DNA from 3 places in the Pseudoflavonifractor sp. MCC625 genome. Region 1 is predicted to be linked to each of the others. Evidence: predicted binding sites of a transcription regulator. Region 1 holds the regulator's gene; each other region holds the start of a gene.
The links. The regulator Rex, encoded in region 1, represses fermentation and respiration genes when NADH is low (regulators of the CRP and FNR family bind a similar motif). The targets are predictions, from matches to a motif close to ATTGTTAANNNNTTAACAAT.
Positions count from the first base shown of each region.

Region 2: the regulator Rex is predicted to act here: its motif matches at 885-904, upstream of GPK94_RS03170 (butyryl-CoA:acetate CoA-transferase).
Region 3: the regulator Rex is predicted to act here: its motif matches at 1,505-1,524, upstream of GPK94_RS15665 (acetyl-CoA C-acetyltransferase).

Region 1 is NZ_WQOJ01000030.1:313,978-318,155, reverse strand. Features, by position in the region: gene GPK94_RS08885 (hypothetical protein) at 1-1,024, opposite strand, end outside; gene GPK94_RS08880 (redox-sensing transcriptional repressor Rex) at 1,021-1,653, opposite strand; gene GPK94_RS08875 (SHOCT domain-containing protein) at 1,961-2,428, opposite strand; gene GPK94_RS08870 (hypothetical protein) at 2,600-2,896, opposite strand; tRNA gene GPK94_RS08865 (tRNA-Pro) at 3,080-3,156, opposite strand; gene GPK94_RS08860 (spore cortex-lytic protein) at 3,292-3,681, shown strand; gene GPK94_RS08855 (peptidoglycan-binding protein) at 3,701-4,178, shown strand, end outside.
Region 2 is NZ_WQOJ01000010.1:48,364-52,541, forward strand. Features, by position in the region: gene GPK94_RS03170 (butyryl-CoA:acetate CoA-transferase) at 1-855, opposite strand, end outside; gene GPK94_RS03175 (elongation factor G) at 1,026-3,104, opposite strand; gene GPK94_RS03180 (zf-HC2 domain-containing protein) at 3,306-4,178, opposite strand, start outside.
Region 3 is NZ_WQOJ01000048.1:270,361-274,538, forward strand. Features, by position in the region: gene GPK94_RS15665 (acetyl-CoA C-acetyltransferase) at 195-1,376, opposite strand; gene GPK94_RS15670 (ABC transporter permease) at 1,655-3,550, opposite strand; gene GPK94_RS15675 (ABC transporter ATP-binding protein) at 3,525-4,178, opposite strand, start outside.

The sequences.
Region 1 (4,178 bases):
AGGTGGCATCCAGCCCGAAGTAGGAGAGGTATGCCACATGGGCCCGCAGAAACGTACTGCTGCTCAGCAGTGTGTACTCGCCCGGTGTGATCACACCCAGCTCCCGCGCTCTGGGCAGAACCGTCTGCCAGGTAAAGTCCGGGTTGCTCCCGCTGTCCCGATATCCCAGGGCGCGGAGCAGGAAGGTGAGATACTCCCCCGCGCCGATGGTCCGCTCCGGTCCAAAAGCGGGCTTTCCCTCCGCGGTGGGCCCCACGCCAGCGGCATACCCCTTTTCATAGGCGTAGGCCACATAGCTGCGGCACCAGTCGGGCACATCCACAAAGGGGCACGCACCGGTATAGGCCTGGGCCTGCTTCTCCTCGCCGATCATGCGGAGGAACATGATAAGGCCCTCAATACGGGTGGGGATCTTCTCCAGGTCATACCCGGAGCCATATCCCGTCCCGGTCCCCGCAAACATCCCCATCTGCTGAAGCGCCTCCGCCAGGGCATTGTAGTCGGTAGCCGCGCTGGGCGAGAGGGTGACTACCCCCTCGGTACTGACCACAGCCGTCTCACTCACGATGGAGACCACGGCAGAGGTCCCTTCCGCAGCCAGATAGCGGTGCATCGGGGTGAGCCGCTGCCCGGAGGGCACCACATTCCCCGCCGTCACATCCACTACCGCACCGGCGGAGTAGGTCACGGCTGCCTCCCCGGCCAGGAAGAGCAGCCCCGATCCCGTGGAAACGGAGAGCACATCTCCTTCCTTATAGCGGTCATCCCGCAGTCCGCTGCTTCCGCCTGCCTCGGCCAGATCCTCCTGGTAGGCCTGATTCAGCTCCTGGAAGACCTGGTCATAGGTGGTCTGCGTGCGGGTTTCGATCCGTTTCTCCGCCTGCGAGAGTACGTCAGGCAGATACGTCCCGTTCAAAAAACTCAGTGAGACCAGCGGGTCCTCCGCCGAGCCGCCCGCCGCATAGGCCAGGCCGCTGCCGATCAGGACCACCGCAATCAGTAAAAACGCCCACGCTCGCTTCATGCATCCTCCGAAATCAGATAACTCAGGGTCTGAAGGCTGTCAGAGAAATGTACATTCTCAATGAAGATGCCCTCTTCCCGGATATTCAGCTCTGTATTCGTAAAATTCCAGATTCCTTTCACACCGGATTTGACCAAGCGATCCGCCATCTCCTCCGCAATGCTGCGGGGAACGGTGAGCACGCCCACGCTGGCGGGATGCTCCCGCAAATAGTTCTCCAGCTGGTCTATATGAAAAATCGGCGTCCCGGCCATGATCTGTCCCACGACCTCCGGACGCACGTCAAATGCCGCATTGAGATGGAATCCGCTCCAGCCAAAGTTGAAATTCTCGATCAGAGCACGCCCCAGGTTTCCCACGCCGAGGATCACCGCCGTATGGCCCCGGTTCATGCCCAAAATATCCACGATCTCATTGAGCAGATTGTCCACATTATAGCCGTAGCCCTGCTGTCCGAACTCCCCGAAACAGGAGAGGTCCTGCCGGATCTGGGAGGCTGTCAGTCCCATGGACTTTCCCAGGGCGCTGGAGGAGATCCGCACCACGCCGGCCTGGTTCAGTTCATTCAAATGCCGGTAATACCGCGGCAATCTCCGGATCACCGCTCCCGACACATTTTGCTTCCGCATCCATATCACGCTCGCTTATGTTTGTTTCCCTGCCTGAACCGCACCACAAGTGCCGGTCAGGTCACTCCATTCCAATTGATTAGTATACCATGTCACTCACACTTCTGCAAATGATTTTCCCGGGAAACCATCCAACATATCTATGAAAAAACGGCATGTCTCCACACCGCAGACAGAACATCGTTTTCCAGCAAAGCAGAAATGAACGAGATGCTCGCCGCAAGAATTTATAAAGCCAAAAGAGCAAGTCCTTATGGGACTTACTCTTTTGGCTTTAGTATATTATAGAACTTACTTAGAAACGTGTTTACAATCTAGCCAATAGCTCTTCTTTTTTTTGCTGAAATTCTTCATCTGTCAAAATTCCTGCGTCTCTAAGCTCAGATAGCTCCTTTATTTTCGCAGGAATATTTTCTGTCGAGTCAGTATTATTCGATACAACTTTCTTGTAATTCTTTAATTCTTCAAAAAGAATTTGCAACATATTGTTGAGATTATCTTGATTTTTTCCCCAATCTACCGTGCCAAACTTCGAAGCCGAAGCTATAGAGAGTTCTGTCATATTATCCGCGGTAGGACTAAGTGTAATTAATAGATTTTCACCCCATGATTTCCAACTGATCCCCGTCTTAATTGCAATAGTTCGTGAAGTTGGGTCTGAGGTTTTTATAGAAAAATGAGAGTCTTTTTTCAGTGCTGATATAAGTGCGCTATATGTGTCATCTACTTGATATTCAATAATCTGTTTGTTTGATGTGCTCGAATTAAGAGACATAATATCACCACCTCTGGTTTTAATTATATTACTTGCAATATAATAAAGCAAGCTTTATAAAGATCCACGAGTCCTATAAAGTACTCCCAGATGGTTGGAGTGTCATAAAAAGATCTGTGGAAATCTAGTAATATCCGCGGTTTCAAACAACAAGCAACGCGCTTGATCCCATCAAATCATAGGCTTGGAAACATTCTCCGCCTTTTTCCCTTTTTCTAGTGCGTCAAACTGTGCCTTGATCTCCTCATTTACAACAGCATTCATTCCATCTGGGAGCAGGCGTAGGTCTTCTTCTTGAATATCTATCGTTGCGATATCATCCTTTTCCCCATATTGCGGAAAATTGACAAGCCAGCAATTCTTGATATTGTCCTCATCGCAAATCCACCCCTGCATACCTTTATGAACACCCTCGCTGGCATACCGGTTCTTCTCAACAATCACTTCAACACAGTCCATATATTTCATCGTATTCCCCTCCATATGGTGTATTTAGCCATATTTGTCCATTTGGATACACTGTTCATCCAGTTAGAAAGGAGACATCCCGAATACATAGGAGGAAATAAGCAAAAAGTTGCACGTTTCCGTACAACTATCACAGAACAATTTGGAAAATAAAAAATCGGAGTACCCCGAAGGATACTCCGATGGTCCGAGTGACTGGATTCGAACCAGCGGCCTCTTGAACCCCATTCAAGCGCGATACCAAACTTCGCCACACCCGGATTTTGCCGCCTCACCAGACGGCTTATATAATATAGCATATCTTTCCTCCTTTGGCAAGCCCTTTTTTCAAAAAATTTTTGACACATCGGAAGCGGCCTTTCCATACACTGAAAAAGAAAAAGGAGGAATGCGCTTTGGCTTCCATCGGAACCATCATCACCCGTATTTACGCCTCCCAGGCCCGTCTCCCGATCCAGGGTGCCACCGTGGCCTTTACCCAGGGCGCCGCCAATGAGCGGCAGACTCTGCTGGCCGTCCGGGTCTCCGACGCAAACGGTCAGACCGCCCCCGTCCGCCTTACGACACCCAGCCAGTCCCAGGGTACCAGTCCCGGCGGAGAAACCCCCTATGCCCTGTGCAATATCTGGGCGGAGGCCCCCGGATACGAATACCATGTCATACAGGGGGTACAGGTCTTTCCCGGTACGGAGACCATCCAGGAGATCGAACTCACCCCTCTCCCCCTCACGCTGCCCAACCACCAAAATACCGATACCACCCAGATTACCCCCCAAGAGCTTTGATTCGATTGGAGTGAACGCCATGCCGTCCACCGTACTCCCGTACATCCCGCAATATATTACCGTGCATCTGGGCCCTCCCGGGTCAGACGCCGAAAATGTCACGGTCTCCTTTCCGGACTATGTAAAAAATGTGGCCTCTAGTGAGATCTACCCTACCTGGGAGCCCGCAGCGCTCCGGGCCAACATCCTGGCCATCATCTCTTACGCCCTCAACCGGGTCTATACTGAGTACTACCCCAGCCAGGGCTATCCGTTTAACATCACCTCTTCCACCGCGTACGACCAAAAATACATCCATGGACGCAACACCTATGAGAATATCGACCAGATCGTGGACGAGATTTTCAATACCTACATCCGCCGGATCGGCTATGTGGAACCTCTGGCCGCAAAATTCTGCAACGGCACCACCACCACCTGCGATGGCCTTTCCCAATGGGGTAGCCAGGATCTGGCCAAACAGGGCTATGACACCATGGACATTCTCCGCTATTATT
Region 2 (4,178 bases), on a different contig from region 1:
GTAGTCATACAGCTTCTGGCTGCCGGCGGCAAAGGCATAGGCCTGACGGAAGCGGTCAATGGACTTTTTGGCACCGGTCAGCTTGCCCGCCATGGCCATGTCCACAAAGCCGTCCACGTACATCTCGGTGTGGACGCCCAGGTCCTTCAGATCGGACTGAGCGATGAGGGAGCCCACCGCATTGGGCATGCCGCCGATGCCCAGCTGGAGGCAGGCGCCATTGGGGATCTCCTCCACAATGAGACGGGCGACCGCCTCATCCACCGGGGTGGCCGGGCCGCCGGCAGGCAGCTGGCCAATGGGGGATTCCTGCTCCACAATCATGGAGACCTGGTCTACGTGGATGCTGTTCTCCATACCGCCCAGGCAGCGGGGGATGTTGGGGTTGACCTCCACAATGATGATCTCCGAGCGCTCACAGACGGCCTGGAGATGGGAGGCACTGGGGCCGAAGGTAAAGTAACCCTGGCTGTCCATGGGAGAGACCTGGAACATGGCCACATGGATGGGAGCCACATTTTCCCGGTAGAAGCGGGGCAGCTCGGAATAGCGCATGGGAGCATAGAAGGTGGCGCCCTCGGCGATCATCTTGCGTTCCACACCGGACATATGCCAGGAATTCCAGGTAAAATGCTCCGCCACGTCGGGAACCGACATGATAGCGGGCTTGTGGAACAGGACGCCGCCGCGCACCTTGACATCATAGAGCTCCTGATAGCGGGCTGCCAGCGCCTGATCCAGAGCCTCGGGGGTAATGGCACACCAGCCGTAATCGATCCAGTCGCCCGACTGCACGACCTTGACCGCCTCTTCCGGCGTGGTCAGCTTGCTCTGATACTGCTCCCGATAATTCATCGTCTGACACCTCGTATTGTAAAATTTATATTGTTAGAATTTTAACAATCTAGTGGTACTATTATAGCACCTTTCCGACAAAGATACAAGTAGAAGAAGGGGAGAAAGTCAGAAGTTTTATCCAAAGAAAGACCCCCCGGCTTTTGCCGGGGGGTCAGTGCTTTTATGGATCAGTTGTCCAGCTCCTGGATGGCCTTGGCCGCCTCAATGGCCTTCTGCTGGGCCACAGGGGGCGCCTCCTCGTAGCGGACGAAGTGGAAGGTGAAGGAGCCGCGGCTCTGGGTGAGAGAGCGCAGGTCGATGGCATAGGTCATCATCTCGGCCATGGGGACCTCGGCCTCCACCACCTGATTGCCCTTGCCGTCGGGATTCATGCCCATGACACGGCCGCGGCGCTTGTTCAGGTCGCCAATGATGTCGCCCATGTAGCTGTCGGGAATGGTAACCTTCAGCTCGCCGATGGGCTCCAGAATGGTGGGATTGGCATCGGGGAGACCGGCCTTGTAGGCCAGCTGGGCCGCCGTCTTAAAGGCCATTTCGGAGGAGTCCACCGGGTGGTAGGATCCATCGTACAGGGTGGCCTTCAGGTTGACTACGGGATAGCCAGCCAGAACACCGTGCTGGACGGCCTCGCGCAGGCCCTTCTCCACGGCGGGGAAGTAGTTCTTGGGGACTGCGCCGCCGAAGACCTCCTCGCAGAACTCCAGCTCCTCCTGCTCGCCGGGCTCGAAGCGGATCTTGACATCGCCGAACTGGCCGTGGCCGCCGGACTGCTTCTTGTGGCGGCCCTGGACCTCCACCTTCTTGCGGATCTTCTCCCGGTAGGCCACACGGGGAATGGAGAGCTCAGCCTCGACGCTGAAGCGATTCTTCAGCTTGGAGAGGAGCACGTCCATCTGCATATCGCCGGTGCCGGAGACCACCATCTGGCGGGTCTCGGCGTTGTTGGACCAGTTGAAGGTCAGGTCCTCATCGTTCAGACGGGTGAGGCCGGCGGCGATCTTGTCCTCCTGGCCGCGGGTCTTGGGGGCAATGGCCACCGAGTAGCAGGGCTCGGGGAAGGGCAGGGCGGGGAATTTGACCACCTTGCGGGCATCACAGATGGTATCGCCGGTCTTGAGTGCCTCCATCTTGGAGATGGCGCCGATGTCGCCGCAGACCAGCTCCTTGACCTCTTCAGCCTTCTTGCCCTTCATGATATACAGGCGGCCCAGCTTGATGTTCTCACCGGTACGGGCATTCACCAGAGTCATATCGGGGGTCAGATTGCCGGACATCACCTTGACATAGGAGTACTTGCCGTACTGGTCAGAGGTGGTCTTGAAGACAAAGGCGCAGGGATAAGCGCGGTCGGAGAGGACATACTCCTCCAGCTCGCCGTCAGCGTTCTCCACCAGCTCAGCGGAGCCCTCCAGGGGATTGGGGATCAGATCCACCACGGTATCCAGCAGCATCAGAGTGCCCAGGCCCTGCACGGCAGAACCGCAGACCACCGGGAAGAGGGACAGGTCCCGCACGCCCTGGCGCAGGCCCTGGAGCATCTCGGCATAGGTGAAGTCCTCGCCGGAGAAATACTTGTCCATGAACTCCTCGCTGGTCTCAGCCACCGACTCCTTCAGCGCGTCATAGAGCTCATCCAGCACGGGGAGCTTATCCTCGGGGACCTCGATCTCCACGCGCTTGTCGCCCTGCATCTCATAGGCGCGCTTGTGGAGGACATCGATGATGCCGATGACCTTCTTGTTCTCGTCCCAGATGGGGGCGACAACGGGGGCCACGTTCTTGCCGAACCGCTCCCGCAGGGTAGCGAAGGCGGCGTTGTAGTCCGCGTTTTCCTCGTCGGTCTTGGAGATGTAGAGAATGCGGGGCATATGGCGCTCCTCGCAGTAGTTCCAGGCCTTCTCAGTACCCACGCTCAGGGGGCCGGCCTTGGAGGGGGTGACGATCACGGCGGCGCCGGAGACGCTCAGGGCCTCCATGACCTCGCCGGAGAAATCAAAATAACCGGGGGTGTCCAGTACGTTGATCTTACAGCCCTTATAGTCGACGGGGGCCACCGCCGTGGAGATGGAAACCTGACGGCGGATCTCTTCGGGATCAAAATCACAAACGGTGTTGCCATCGGCGGGGGAGCCCATCCGGATGGTGCCACCGGTCAAAAACAGCATGTTCTCGGCGAGGGTGGTCTTGCCGCTGGCGCCATGGCCCAGCAGGCAGATGTTGCGGATGTTTTGCGCGGAATAGCTCATATGGTTTCCTCTCCTTGCGTTCAAAATCGGAGCAGCCGTGCGTCCGATGGAGCGTCACAACTGACATTAGTCATTATAACTCAAAAACAACATACTGGCAACTGGAATTTTATCAAAATAATGCAAAACGCCGCAAAGCCATGGGAGACAAGCAAAAGCAGGTCTGTGCGATACGTGCACAGACCTGCTTTTGAGAGAAATTCAATTGTCGATTTTGTCACAGAGGGTGTGGACCGCAGAATCTTCCTGCTGGGCCTGGGCCTCCGATATCGTCTCAACGCGCATGGTCTCGGTTGCCGGGAGGACATAGTAGCACAGATAGGAAGTATCCCGGGCGGAGAGAAGGGGTTCTGCGCTCTCATAGCTGTGGAGATGAAATTCCAGTTCCTTCTCCGCGGTCATGCCTACGTAGATCAGTACGGCGCACCGCGGAGCGGGTTCCTCGGTCACAGGAATGGGCTGGAGCAGAAGAGCGGTTGTCTCCGACTCAGGCAGGGCACTTCGGGTAAAGGCGGCCTGTCCCCCCAATTCCTCTTCATAGATGAGCACAAGGGCCTCCTGAATGGTCTCCTGCAGCCCGTCCGAGGTACCAGAGTTGGTCTGGGCGCCATAGGAGGCGGGAGCGTCCTGGACCGGCCCATCTGCCTGAGGCTGTGACTTGGGAGCAGCCGGCAAAGAATCAAGTTCTTCGCTCCCGTAAAGGGCAGGCGCGGGAGCAGGAGTAGAGGCGGGAACGGATGTGGGGGAGGGCTCTGCCGAAGGGGGAGCGGAAGAAGCGCTTCCGTCCGGGATCGCCGCATATACCGAGGGCAGATCTTCCGACGTATCCTCCGTTGCCGGAGGGGTGGAAACAGGGGCAGAAACAGAGGGGAAGCCGGACCCATCGGGCAAAGAAGTGCTGATTGTGGAACGCTCCGTCTGGGGCGTGGGCGAAGGGGAGGAGAGGGTGCTCTCTCCGGGCAGCGCGGTGATCTGGGCCAGACCAATTCCGCCGGCCCCCAGGAGTACCAGAGCAAAGACCGCCGCCGAGGCGGCCCACTGCCGCCAGTGCCGGGGCAGACCGTGCCGCCGGGG
Region 3 (4,178 bases), on a different contig from region 1:
ATTTTTGAACTTAGGCGTTTTCATTGAAAGTAAATCATATAATGAATTATTTATGCAAAATAACGGAAGTGTGATCGTGCACGTTCAGATGAGGGAAATTCTGTCCGCCCGATAAAAACAGAGAACGGCCGCGGCGCGGAGAAAGACAGAAAAAAGCGGGCCGCAAATGCGGCCCGCCGGAAAAAATATTCAGATTAGCACTTCTCGAGGATGACGGCAGTGCCCATACCGCCGCCGATGCACAGGGTGGCAAGGCCCTTCTTTGCCTCGGGACGCTTGCTCATCTCGTGCAGCAGGGTGACGATGATGCGGGCGCCGGAGCAGCCCACGGGGTGACCCAGGGAGATGGCGCCGCCGTTGACGTTGACCTTGCTCATGTCAAACTTCAGCTCGCGGGCCACAGCGATGGACTGGGCAGCAAAGGCCTCGTTGGCCTCCACCAGATCCATGTCCTCGATGGTCAGGCCGGCCTTCTCCATAGCCTGCTTGGAGGCGGGAACAGGACCCACGCCCATGATCTTGGGATCCACGCCGCCCTGGCCCCAGGAGACCAGCTTGGCCATGGGCTTCAGGCCGTACTTCTCCACAGCCTCGCCGGAGGCCAGGATGATGGCGGCAGCGCCGTCGTTGATGCCGGAGGCGTTGCCGGCGGTGACGCGGCCGTCCTTCTTGAAGGCGGGCTTCAGCTTGGCCAGACCCTCAGCGGTGGTGCCGTGGCGGGGGAACTCGTCGACCTTGAAGTCCACGATCTCCTTCTTGACCTTCACGGGCACGGGGACGATCTCGTCGTCAAACTTGCCGGCCTCCTGAGCAGCCTTGGCCTTCATCTGGGAGTTCAGGGCGAACTCATCCAGCTCCTCGCGGGTGATGCCCCACTGGTCGCAGACGTTCTCAGCGGTGATGCCCATGTGGTAGTCGTTGAACACATCCCACAGGCCGTCCTTCACCATGGTGTCCACCAGCTTGGTGTCGTTCATGCGGGCGCCGAAGCGGGCGGCGGGCATGGCATAGGGGGCAGCGGACATGTTCTCGGTGCCGCCGGCCACGATGATGTCGGCGTCACCGGCCAGGATGGTACGGGCACCCTCGATCACGGACTTCATGCCGGAGCCGCAGACCATGCTGACGGTGTAGGCGGGCACTTCAACGGGAATACCGGCGCCCAGAGAAACCTGGCGGGCCATATTCTGACCGGCAGCGGCAGTCAGGATGCTGCCGAACATGACCTCGTCCACCTGCTCAGGCTTGACGTTGGCACGCTTGAGCGCCTCAGCCACAACGATGGAGCCCAGCTTGGCGGCGGGAACATCCTTCAGGGAACCACCGAAGGAGCCGATGGCGGTACGGCAGCAATTGACAACATAAATGTCCTTCATAGAATTGACCCTCCAAATATTTTACATTTCGTTCGATATATGGTCGCGGAATCGGCAATGAATACAAATTCGGTTTGCGAACCGGATAAGCTTATTATATATGATGGGGAAGAAAAATGCAACGGTGACTTGTGAATATTTTAACAATATACTTTGGAGGTCAAAAATCCGGCGGTCACCGGGACGAAACGCCCAGGACCGCCGGATTTGAATGAGAAAGTTAAAAATTTAACATACTTTCAAAAAATCTTTGGAGAGGTGCGGGATGCCGGAGTTTCTCAGGGTGCTGCGCTGCGGAGGATGAGTACATCCTCTGCGCCCAACTCCCGCAGGGCCTCCAGGGTATGGGTGGCCGTAGTCTGAATGGTAATGGTGAACTGATAGATGTGCCCGTCCTCCACCAGTTCCGAACGGGCCTCCGGCGAATAGAAGTGGAAGGTCAGATCGTTATAGTAGCAGTTGGCATAGCGGTCCTGATTTTCCAACAGATAGTGACGGCCCAGATTTCCCTCTTCCAGATCGGTGAGCACGGCGTCCAGAAGCAGCTGGGTGTCCGCACCGCTGGAGAAAATTTGATCGGCTCCCGTATAGGTGGAGAGGTTGACGCTGGTCAGCACATCGCCGCTGCGGTAGAGGGAGAGATACTCCTGCTGTGCCAGACCCGGAGCATTGATGAGCGCATCCAGCTTGGCGGCGGGAGAGGTGGGATCGGCCAGAAGCTCCTCGTCCACCGGGATACGGTAGCTGCGCCGCATGGTGCCGCCGTCCCGGAAGAGATAGGTGAAGGAGAAGTAGAACGAGCCGGAAGTCTCCACATCCACCATATAATCTCCCACCTGCTGGGAGACATAGGGGTGGGAAGATACACGCTCAGCCGACTCCAGCTGGGACTGATGGTCGATGATGGTCTGATGGAGCTCCACCAGACGGGCAATGTCCTCCTCCCGGCGCAGGACGGAAGGAGAGGAAGCTCCATCATAGGGGGCGAAGGAGGGAGTATCCAGGCGTACTTCCACCACCTGCTGGGCCTGGGGGACCCGGACCTCAAAGCCGATCGGGTCGACCTCCAGAGTGCTCACGCCCAGTGTGAGCAGGATCAGAAAGCAGAGGCAGCCCTTCCAGCCCTGCCGGAAGACGCGGAAGGATTTGCACAGCAGCATTTCGGCGATAAAGTAGCCCAGGGCTCCCGTGAGCAGCAGGAAGAACAGGAGAGACCACAGGATGCTGTGCGAGACCTGGGGCAGGAAGACGCTCCACAGAAAAGTGCCGATAACCACGGCAGAGCAGAAGGCCACACCGTATTTGAAGATGGGGCGCAGCCAGGAGACAGCCACCACGTCCCCGGCGGTCTCCAGATGGCGGCGGCGGTAGAGGAGCAGGGCCAGTCCGGTGAAGACCAGCCCGGCCAGCATATACACAAAGACGGGAAGCAGTCCGGTAAAGTGATAATTGGGGGAGCCGGTGCTGCCCATGCGGTCGATGTAGCAGAGTGTGGGAGTGAGCCACTCCACCCAGGGGTTGAGTTGATATGAGGTATAAAATCCGAAGAGGAAGATGCGGGCCAGCTCCCGAAAGAGAGCATCCAGGCCGAACACCAGGCCGTTGAGGATGCCGTAGAAGGCGGGCAACGCCAGAATGTGGCCGGTAAACATGGCGCAGAACACCGCAAAGGAGTAGAAGAACAGGGAGACCATACACTGGCACCAGCCCCACAGGAAGAGAGAGGTCAAATCCACCCCGTGGCCCGCATAGAACTCCGCCCCCAGGGTGAGCAGGGCCACCACCAGAATGGGCAGGACAAAAAAGCTCAGGCCCGAGAGGTAGTTGGTGAGAAAGAGCCCCTCCCGCCGGATGGGCAGGGCGTGCATGAGCCCCACCGGACGGCTGGAGTAGAGATAGGAAAAGACCGCCATGGCACACAGTACACCAAAGCCCAGTGAGAGCAGGATCCCCATGGGGATGGCGTACACCACATAACCGGTCGGGTAGTAATTATCCGGCATGGTATCATAGATGCCGCGGCTGTTGAGAATGCCCACGGTCAGAATTAAGAACCAGATCACCCCGTACAAAGACCACAGGGGCCAGAACCGGGACCAGTTTTTCCGAAAGAGCGTGATGTTGAACCAGGCGCAGGGGCGGCGCTCCTTAGAGCACGATGTCACGGACGGCATAGTCCTCACCTCCCAATTCATAGATAAAGATTTCCTCCAGCGTCAGAGGCAGGGCCTCCATCAGGATGGGGGCATAGATCGCCAGACGATTGGTCACCTCGTCGGCCGAGCCCCGGACAATCAGGGTATGAATACGCCCCACCTGGGACACATGGAGGACGGCCAGGTCCTCGGGGAGCTGGGGCAGCTCCCGCTCCTGGAAGACGATCTGCATCTTCACGATATTGTCCTGCAGATCCGCCAGGGCACGCTCCAGCAGCACCTTGCCCTGGGAGAGGATTCCCACATGGTCGCAGACGTCCTCCAGCTCCCGCAGGTTGTGGGAGGAGACCAGCACAGTGGTGCCATACTCCGCCACGTCGCCCATGAGGAGGGACCAGACCTGCCGGCGCATCACCGGGTCCAGACCGTCCACCGGCTCATCCAGCACCAGCAGGTCGGGCCGGCAGCACAGGGAGAGCCAGAAGGCCGCCTGCTTCTGCATGCCCTTGGAGAGACGGCGCACCGGGATATTTTCCTGCACCGAGGAAAAGACCTCTTTCAGGGCCTGGTAGCGCGCTTCATCGAAGCGGGGGTAGAAGCCCCGGAAAAAGCGCATCATATCCCGGGTGGAGGCGGACAGGAAGGT